DNA from 3 places in the Paenibacillus sp. D51F genome. Region 1 is predicted to be linked to each of the others. Evidence: a T-box and tRNA genes for the amino acid it is inferred to sense, from the RefSeq annotation. Region 1 holds a T-box; the other regions hold tRNA genes.

Region 1 (3,279 bases):
GCGGAGATTCTCCCGTTCCCGAAGGCTTGATCGCCTCCACGTCCGGCAGCAGCACCGGCAGCTGATCCTCCGGAACCGGCTTCATCGAGCCGTCCTCCAGATGGAGGATCGGGATCGGCTCGCCCCAGTAGCGCTGGCGGCTGAACAGCCAGTCGCGCAGCCGGTACGTCGTTTTGCCGCGGCCTTTGCCCGTCTCTTCCAGACGGCCGATCATGGCTGCGATGCCCTCGCTGTTGGACAGGCCGTCGAGAAAATCAGAGTTCACATGCGGTCCATCGCCGGAGAAGGCTTCTACCTCGACGTTGCCGCCCTGCACGACCTCGATGATCGGCAGGTCGAACAGCTTGGCGAATTCCCAGTCCCGCTGGTCATGGCCCGGCACGGCCATGATCGCTCCCGTGCCGTAGCCGGCCAGGACATAATCCGCGATCCAGACCGGAACCTTGGCTCCGCTGACCGGATTGACCGCGTAAGCTCCCGTAAAGACGCCGGATTTGTCCTTGGCCAGATCGGTACGCTCGAGATCGCTCTTGCGGGAAGCCGCTTCGCGATAGTCGGCGACCGCCGCCTTCTGTTCCTGCGATGTGATGGAGTCCACCAGCTCATGCTCCGGAGCCAGCACGCAGTAGGTCGCCCCGAACAGCGTATCCGGACGGGTCGTGAACACCTGGATCTCCGCGTCGGAGCCGTCGACCGCAAACGCGACCTCGGCGCCTACGGATTTGCCGATCCAGTTGCGCTGCATGTCCTTGATGCTTTCCGACCAGTCCAGCTCCTCCAGATCTTCGAGCAGGCGCTCGGCATACTCGGTAATTCTCAGCACCCACTGGCGCATCGGCTTGCGGATGACCGGATGGTTTCCGCGCTCGCTGAGGCCGTTGATGACTTCCTCGTTCGCCAGCACCGTGCCCAGAGCCGGACACCAGTTGACCGGCACCTCCGCGACGTAAGCGAGGCCTTTCTTGTAGAGCTGGATGAAAATCCACTGCGTCCACTTGTAGTAGTCCGGATCGGTCGTGCTGATCTCGCGGTCCCAGTCGTACGAGAAGCCGAGCGACTTGATCTGGCGGCGGAAGTTGTTGATGTTCTTCACCGTGATGTCGCGCGGGTGCTCGCCGGTATCGAGAGCATGCTGCTCTGCCGGCAGGCCGAAGGCGTCCCAGCCCATCGGATGCAGCACGTTGTATCCTTTCATTCTTTTGTAGCGGGAAATAATATCCGTCGCCGTGAAGCCTTCCGGATGGCCTACATGCAGACCCGCCCCCGATGGATACGGAAACATGTCCAGCGCAAAGAATTTCGGCTTGATCGAGTCCTCCTCCGTGCGGAACGTCTTATGCTCATCCCAATGCTGCTGCCACTTCGGCTCCAGCTGCTGGGGGTTGTAGCCTTGTCCTTCGATTCTTTCCTGACTCATGGCCTATGCCTCCTGTTCATTGTGCGGGGGCGCAAACGCAAAAAACCTCCCGTCCCAGCGATTAATCGCTAGGGACGAGAGGTTTGAATTCCCGTGGTACCACCCTAGTTGGCGCCCGGCATGCTTTGCCGCGGACACCCACTCATGAAGCCCTTAACGCGGGCCATGCGGCAAGGCTGCTCCGAATCCGGAATTGACCTTGCGGCTCCGAGGCGAGATTCGGCACGCTGCGGGTCCGGCTTGCACCAACTGATGCCGGCTCTCTAAGTCCACGCGATGCGGCTTACTGCTCCTCTTCAACGCCAATATGGCTAATTTAAGTCCGATTATAGTGGATTGCAGACCGGGAGTCAAGAAGCCGTCGACGGCAGTCGAATCCTGCGGCGCATCATGGCGCTCGCTCATGACTTCTTCATTTGTTCCTCATCCAGCCTTCCTATATAATAAAAATGCTGTGCAAGTCCATTCTACATAGACAGGAGAGATTCCATTGGAATTGAAAAATAAGACGGCCCTCATCACCGGAGCCGGCAAAGGCATCGGCCGTGCGGCCGCGATCGCTCTCGCCAAGGAAGGCGTCAATCTGGGCCTGATATCCCGCACCGAGTCCGAACTGGCATCGCTGGCAAGGGAGCTGACCTCCCAATACGGCATAAGCGTCCATTACGCCGTCGCCGACATCTCCGACGCCTCCGAGGCGGCCGATGCCGCCAAAGGCCTGGCCAATGAGCTGGGCAGCGTCGACGTCCTGATCAACAACGCCGGAGTCGCCACCTTCGGCACGGTAGCCGAGATGGATCCGGCCGAATGGGAGCGGATCGTCCGCATCAATCTGTTCGGCACCTATTACGTCACCCATGCCGTGCTTCCTTCCATGCTGGAGCGCAAAAGCGGTGCCATTCTCAACATTGCCTCCACTGCAGGCGAGCGCGGCTTCGCGACAGGCTCCGCCTACAACGCCTCCAAGTTCGCCGTCATGGGCTTCACCGAGGCGCTCATGCAGGAGGTCCGCAAGTCGAACATCCGCGTCACGGCGCTGACGCCAAGCACGGTCAATACACCGCTCGCTTCCGCGAACGGCCTGCTCAAGGGCAACGACAGCGATAACGACATCCTGCAGCCGGAGGACGTCGCCGAGCTGATCGTCGCCACGCTCAAGCTGCCGGACCGCGTATTCATCAAGACCGCAGGCATCTGGACGACCAATCCTTGATTCCAAAAGACTAGCCGGCATTCCCTAGGAATGCCGGCTTTTTGGTGTTTCGGAAGCTGTTGGCTTCAGCAATGCAAAAGGGGAAGCTTCCGAATCCGGAGCCTCCGGTTCTCATCCGCATCCCATTGCTGCTTTCGTCCCCGTATGAAAGCATAGCCATCGTTCGATAATCGACGGTAAGGATGAGATGGCGGACGACTCGATCTCCCTCGGGACAGGCAAGACGAAGCCGTATGCGGCCTCGGGCAACACGGCTGTCCACGTAGAGCCTCTCGGCAGCTCCATGCTTGAAGTTCCGGAGTCCATTCAGACAGGGCTGAACGAAGTTATCTGCCGATCCAGAATCTCCGAACAACATTCCCGTTCTCCTCGGTATGCGGAGCATCCTCCACTCCCCCGTTGTTCAAGATTGTCTTCGCCGAAGCCTCGTTGGAGCGGTCGCATACGACCAGCACCTTGGCGATGCCGAGCTCGGATGTCTTCTCCAGCGCCAGCCTCAACAGCTCCGTCGCATAGCCCTTGCGCCTCTCGGAAGGCCGGATGCCATAGCCGATATGACCGCCGCTCGTCAGCAGAAACGGCGTCAGGCCATGACGGATGTTGACGGCTCCGAGCACTCGCTCGGTCTCATCGACGAGCCAGAACGTCG
Region 2 (3,279 bases), 220 kb from region 1:
AAAAATACCAATAGTCACAGTAGGATCACCTATAACGTTGTCCCAACCATCGAGACCACCGAAGGCATTAGAGTGCTCATATACCCTCTGTGCAAGCCCTATACGTGGTGTAGCACGGCCTACATACTTGATAATGCTATCCTGGACGAAGAAGTAAATGCCTGGCTTGTTACCCCATATCTGGAGTCGCTTTTTGGTTGTCCTTATGTCCTCGATATTGATTTTAATGTGGGTATAGGCTTTATATCCTATACGATGGAAGAAGGAATCGACGAGGCTTTGGAGTTTGATTTCTGATTGGTTGATTATTGCTGTCATCTCTACATCTCCCGAAGGTCAGTAATATCTACAATACCTGATCGACCAGTATCCTTAAACTTTACTCTAACAGTCATTGGGTTCCTCAACTTATCTTCAACAAATTTGAGAACTAGACATTTCCTATCTCTATGTTTAAGTTTTCAATGGGTTCAATGGTTGCACTATATATTCATTTCCGATCTTTATATTAACTTCTACTTTCTCTCCACTGGTTAAAGTCGTATCCCAACTTATACATGAGTGATCTTGTTGAATGATTGAAGTTAATCCCACCATATAACCTCCTCAATATGCTTCCACCATTACCGCTATCCTCTAGGCAAATACTCCTATAATCTTAAATTAGAATGAAGGATATTACAATTTAGGGAACATCTATAATTTTTATTTAAATATATATATTTTGCTTTGAAGCTTCTAGAGGATTATGGAATGGAAAGTCCAAGTTGTGAACAAATTGAACAGATGTACAAAACACTGGATCAACCTGGACTTCTTTGACTCATACGATACTGATAAAGATGAGATCAGACTTAAAGGGGCAAAGTAAAGAAGGCAATAACTGATCATAATAAATCATAGGAGAATGCATCATGACCTATAATATCAAGCACTCACACATTGGCTACTTGCAAAAGATGCTTCTGGATCACTTATTCTCGGGAAGCCCATATGCCTCTCTATATGTAAGGCTAGGGAAATCTGCCTTGAGAATGGATGGAAATACGTTGCTATAGGTCCTAGTGTGGAAATAAAAAGAGCCGATCTTAAGTTACCGGTTCTTCATGTTTTACTTTCATTTGCTCTCCAACAACTCTCCAGCAAATTTATAATTCCATTTTTCATTTCGTTAGGCAATTCTTTGCTAAACTCAATTATCCGCTATGTTGAGTGGTCTAGATTTTCTTCTATGTATGACGGATCTAAATGACCAGCAAGAACCATCAGTTCTTCAAAGGAGTATTATAACCCTTAGAATACAGTTAAGAGGGATTTATAGGAAGAGCCTGTGCTGGTAAAGCATGGGCTCTTTTTGTCTTGAATATGAGTGGGATATAAATTAGCCTCACAGGATTACCTGATTGAAAATGAACTTTAGTTTGGGTTGGGCCTGTGTGGCTAATTAAGACAGCAAGTTAAAAGTCCAGTCATATCAACGAGTTCTTGTTATTAAAGTTAGCACAGGACTTAAAATCCTGCGGTAGGTAACTACCCCATACGGGTTCAATCCCCGTCCTCGGCATAATAGATTTGAACTTGAATCCCTTGATATATAAGGGGTTTTTGTTTTTTACGAGGAATTTGAAGTTCGTCAACAGTATACGAGGATTGGATTCCGTTTTTGTCTTTGGGGACTTGATTGGGGGCGAGTTTCTGGTTTGGAGGCGAATGCATCCCAATTTCAGGCCGTTCGTTGACACAACTGCTTGGTTATATGCGTATAATTTTGTGTCGTAATTTGTGGGGTCGAGTGGCGCAGTTGATGTTGGATCTCTTTAATTGATGCCCCCTGGGCCAACAAGTAAAGTCGCGTTCGTGTGTCTTAGGCCGTGTAACGAGACATCACGGAACCCGTTCTTCTTGCACCAAGCTTTCCATTGCTGAGAAGGGACGGTATGGTAAAATGGTTCTCTTAGCCCGGCATGGAATACGAAATTACGATTCCCGCCTCGCAACATGCCTGTCGCTTTTAGCCCATAATACGTGGTCCTCATCAAGCTTGCCTCGGCGAATTTTTGCTGCCATTCGCTACGAAAGGGTCTAAGGACGAGTTTTACGGCTGCAGCACTTTCCGAAATGCAGAAGCATCGCCTGAAGTGTCTCCAGAATAGAGAAAGTGGAATTATGTTCTCTAAAGTTGGTTATGAATAAATGCAACTATATTAATAATGGTTGCGTTTCTATTCGTATACTCAAGGAGGGGGGAAAATGAAAAAAGTATTTTTAATTCTATCTGTTTTTTTGTTGGCTATTCTTGGAGGTTGCTCAAAAGAAAAAGCTGAAGTAGAAAGAAAAAATCTTAATCAACCTAATAATGTATGGACAATTAATACGATTCAACAAGTGTTAAAATCTCAGGGAATTGAACTAGATCCAAAAGGGAAACAGGAATCGGACAAAGTCAATAACACAATTCCTTACTTGTATGATATTAAGTTTAATGGAAATAAAAATAGTATTTTGGTATATGTTTTTTCTTCTCATGAACAACTTGAAAAGGGTCTCAAGAACTTGGATTTTAAAACTAATACAGCGACGGATCTAAAAACCATAGCAAAGGATAACATACTATTCGTACATATATCCTCATATGGATCTGATGATGAAATCTATAAAAAGATCGAGTTTGAAATTAACGATTTGGGTACGAAACCTTAAATTACCTGTTTAATAAAAGTTAATGGTTCGATCCCCGTCCTCGGCACTTCTTGATGAAACCTTGCCAAGATCATTGTTTTATCCATGATTCGGCTGCCTATACGAACTGCCATAGTGCTTCGGATCCTGCACATCAGATCCGAAGAACGGAACTCGTTCATGACTCCTCTCCCTTTCGAGAGGAGTTTTTTGTTTTTGTCGCCTGACGAAAAAGGCTGTCGGCGAGTTCGCCTGGGAATGAGACAATGGCTGTAAGGGATCGCTTGCGACTGTTTCCGTAATCCCAAGGAATCGTTAACCTCCGCTAGGCTGCTGCATATACTGCCGTATCAACCTAATGGGAGTGAAGAGTGTGTATTATCAAATGCCTCAGCAGGTTTCCCCTCAAGCCACAAACCCTATGTACACAGTATTTCCGGTGAATCCATATGTCGTGGAAACGCTTATGTCCATCAAAGGGAAATGCGTCATTCTGGAGACGACTAGGGGAAGGATTGAAGGAACGGTCGCAGCCGTCAAGCCCGATCATGTCATCCTGCAGCTCCACGAAAAAATGGCCTTCGTCCGGATTGCCGAAAT
Region 3 (3,279 bases), on a different contig from region 1:
GCGCTTCCTTGCCGTTGGAAGCCTCGCCCGCTATACGGAACCCTTCCTGCTCCCAATTCAGATAATGCTTGATGCCTTGCCTGATCAGCACCTCGTCGTCCACCAGCACAATGTCGCACCATACTTTTTCCGACATGGTCAGCCCCCCAATGATAACGCTGTCATTTCGAAGATGCCGACATCCTTGGATGCCGAGCTATCCTGCTTAAATGAAAAAAACCACCATCCTCCTTTGCGCCGATCGCAAAGGGGGGACAATGTGGTTTATCCGGCTCCTGCCTGTTATGAACTTGATTTCATAGTAGCATTTCGAGGCCCAAAAGAAAACGGGATCCGTCCCGCGTTGATCTATTAACAGCACAGGAAAAATCGTTCAAACATGTCCGATCAGCATTCCGCCAATCGCACCCGTAATGACAGCAACCCAAGGCGGCAACTTCCAAAATACGAGCATCAAAAACAGAATCGTTGCGAGAGCAAAGTCAGAGGGAGCCAGAATAGCCGTCGTCCACAACGGGTTGTAAAGCGCTGCTAACAAGATGCCGACGACCGCTGCGTTCATCCCCATGAGCACCCCTTGTACGTTTGGACTTTTACGCAACGAGTTCCAAAAGGGTAATGCGCCTACGATCAAAAGAAAAGCAGGCAGAAAAATGGCGGCTGTTGCAATCAGGGCCCCCTTGACCCCGCTAATCATTGCACCCAAATATCCAGCAAAGGTGAACAACGGTCCTGGCACCGCTTGTGCCGCTCCGTATCCGGCTAAAAAATCCGTCTCGCCGATCCACCCCGGCGGTACAACTTCCCTCTCCAGTAAAGGAAGCACGACGTGGCCTCCGCCAAATACAAGTGAGCCTGCTCTATAAAAGCTATCGAACAAGGACAGCCAGTCCGCGGCAAAGGCTTGTCTAAGAACCGGCAGGGCAATCAGGAGTCCAAAGAAAACAGCCAAACACATGACAGCAAAGCTGCGGCTGATGGAAACGGTAAGATCCGCTGTTTCCGGAACATCCGTTTTTCGTAACAACATCATTCCAATCATCCCTGCGAAAGCAATAAGCAGGACCTGACTAAAAGCAGCCTGCCACAAGAGCGAGACGGATGCAACAATAATAGCGATAGTCGCCCTGTTTCGATCTGGAGCGAGTTTTTTTCCCATTCCAAGTATGGCTTGTGCAACAATGGCTACAGCGACGATTTTAAGACCATGAATCCATCCAGAGCTGCCGATATCAAATCCCTTCAAAAGGAAGGCGAACAGTACCAGTACAATGACCGATGGCAGCGTAAAGCCAAGCCAAGCAGTCAGTCCGCCGAGAAGTCCGGCGCGGATAACGCCGATTCCAATCCCAATCTGACTACTGGCAGGACCGGGCAAAAACTGACACAGTGCGACCAGATCCGCATAGCTCCGTTCGTCCATCCATTTGCGGCGGCGTATGTATTCGTCATGAAAATAACCAAGATGAGCAACCGGCCCTCCGAATGAAGTGAGCCCCAGTTTTGTTGATACAGCTAATATTTCAAGGAGAGCCCGAGGATGGTTTTTAGGCTCATTCTGAACAGCGTCATCATTCTTTTCCACTTTCTGTATTTCCCCCTTGACGTTCTGCCGGTTGGTCCGCTCACAAACCTTGCTGCGCGCTTCAGAAAGGACTTGGTTGCTAAGCCCAACGCCAATAAGGTTCGCGGCTTACGTACCAATTCTATCTTTTCCTTTGCCACAATGGAAGCAGCTTTCTTGTTTTGTCGGTGAGCTTCAGATTCGCGGTAAACTCCTGCTGTCTCTTCAGGGAGCGGACAAATCGTACGGAATGACAAAGATGAAAGCGGCATTCATCTGCCCAAGAGAGGAGCAATAGCTTGAAATGAAAAAAGGTCTCCAATCTGCCTTGGCGGGCAGATCAGAAACCTGTTGCTGATAAAGTGGTGCGGTCAAGAGGACTTGAACCTCCACGTCATTGCTGACACTAGAACCTGAATCTAGCGCGTCTGCCAATTCCGCCATGACCGCAAGTAAAACGCTTCGACAGCTGATGAAACGCTGCAACGTTGATTATATTATCATGGCTGTCATAGCCAAGTCAATGTAGTTCAAGAAGTTCCGCAATTCAGATTTTGGATGGGCTAGGCTGATAGGCGTAGCTGCCTCCTGCCTCTTGTCCACCCGCATTCTCATGTACCCTCCCGAAATCTTCGGGAGGCGTTCCATAAGCCTGGATATGCAGATCTGTATTCGCTGCCCGAACCTCCTCCGGCACATAGCCGTATCGGCCGGAATCGGAAGCCCCGTTGCCGAACTGCTCCGGGGCTCCGTAAACAATCGCATCGTTTCCTTCAATGCCGGATCGATCGGAGCTTTCCTTGACCGCCGAGCCGAACGGGGCCTCCTGCGCAGGCTCAGCCGCAGGACCGGGAGTGTAAGGATACAGCTCCACTCCTCCGAATGCCAGCTTGTCCTCTTCATGTCCGGTCAGCCGCACGCTTCCGCATACCGGGCATTTGTGAATCGAGATTCCGTCCGTCTCCGAATGATTCATGACCATATGGTCGTTAGGGCATAACATGTTGCGCCGCCTCCTTCGTTTGTTGAGGACGATCAGGAACGCGGAGCCGCTGCAGGCTCGTACCGGTAGCTCCGGCTTAGCTTGACGACACGCTTGTTGGGCCTTCGGATCATGACCGAATCGTCATCCCAGGCTACCACGATTCCGAGCACATCGTTCTGCTCCATCTCATCCCGGATCACCCTGACCTTCTCTCCTGAGAGCCGATATTGGTTCAGCAGGTCTTCGCTTGCGATGTTCATAAAATTACCCTCCATTCTCTAGGTTGAAACAATTCCAGCTTGCATATCGTGTCCTTAAGACGCAAAAAAGCCCCGGAAGACTGGCTGACCGCATGTCTCCCGGGCCTCTCTATGCTTCATTCGGCGTTGCCGTCAGGCTTCATTCGGCGTTGCCGACATGCTCCTTGGTGTCGTTGGTCTCGAACCATTCGTCCAGAACCCTGGAAGACATCACGCGCTTGCCGATGTAGTCGGCCTGGCGTTCGGTGAACTGGCCCTTCCACTCCATCCCCAGCTCCTCGCTGAGCTTCACGACCGTCAGCAGCTCCGACCAGGCGACGTAGCGCTTATACCAGAAAAACTGCGGATGCTCGATCATGTAAGGATAGAGATCGTCAAACTCCGTATGCTTGCAATCGAGCGCGCGCTCGAAATGGACTTTGGCATCGGACAGCTTGGATTCAAAAAACTCGGAACTCGCGTTTTCCATA

What was found. A T-box is a leader RNA that pairs with one kind of tRNA and senses whether it is charged. The one in region 1 lies ahead of leuS (leucine--tRNA ligase), so its partner is inferred to be a tRNA-Leu.
Region 2: it has a tRNA-Leu gene. The T-box ahead of leuS (leucine--tRNA ligase) is inferred to sense a tRNA for this amino acid. The anticodon was not compared.
Region 3: it has a tRNA-Leu gene. The T-box ahead of leuS (leucine--tRNA ligase) is inferred to sense a tRNA for this amino acid. The anticodon was not compared.

The regions. Positions count from the first base shown of each region.
Region 1 is NZ_JBKFAO010000001.1:564,008-567,286, forward strand. Features, by position in the region: gene leuS (leucine--tRNA ligase) at 1-1,417, opposite strand, end outside; T-box leader at 1,485-1,726, opposite strand; gene ACLBWT_RS02675 (3-ketoacyl-ACP reductase) at 1,908-2,630, shown strand; gene ACLBWT_RS02680 (GNAT family N-acetyltransferase) at 2,957-3,279, opposite strand, start outside.
Region 2 is NZ_JBKFAO010000001.1:346,128-349,406, reverse strand. Features, by position in the region: gene ACLBWT_RS01695 (hypothetical protein) at 1-318, opposite strand, end outside; tRNA gene ACLBWT_RS01690 (tRNA-Leu) at 1,431-1,564, shown strand; gene ACLBWT_RS01685 (hypothetical protein) at 2,251-2,700, shown strand; gene ACLBWT_RS01680 (DUF2642 domain-containing protein) at 3,065-3,279, shown strand, end outside.
Region 3 is NZ_JBKFAO010000002.1:280,740-284,018, forward strand. Features, by position in the region: gene ACLBWT_RS04935 (response regulator transcription factor) at 1-136, opposite strand, end outside; gene ACLBWT_RS04940 (chromate transporter) at 374-1,585, opposite strand; tRNA gene ACLBWT_RS04945 (tRNA-Leu) at 1,928-2,014, opposite strand; gene ACLBWT_RS04950 (hypothetical protein) at 2,112-2,567, opposite strand; gene ACLBWT_RS04955 (hypothetical protein) at 2,600-2,803, opposite strand; gene ACLBWT_RS04960 (hypothetical protein) at 2,949-3,278, opposite strand.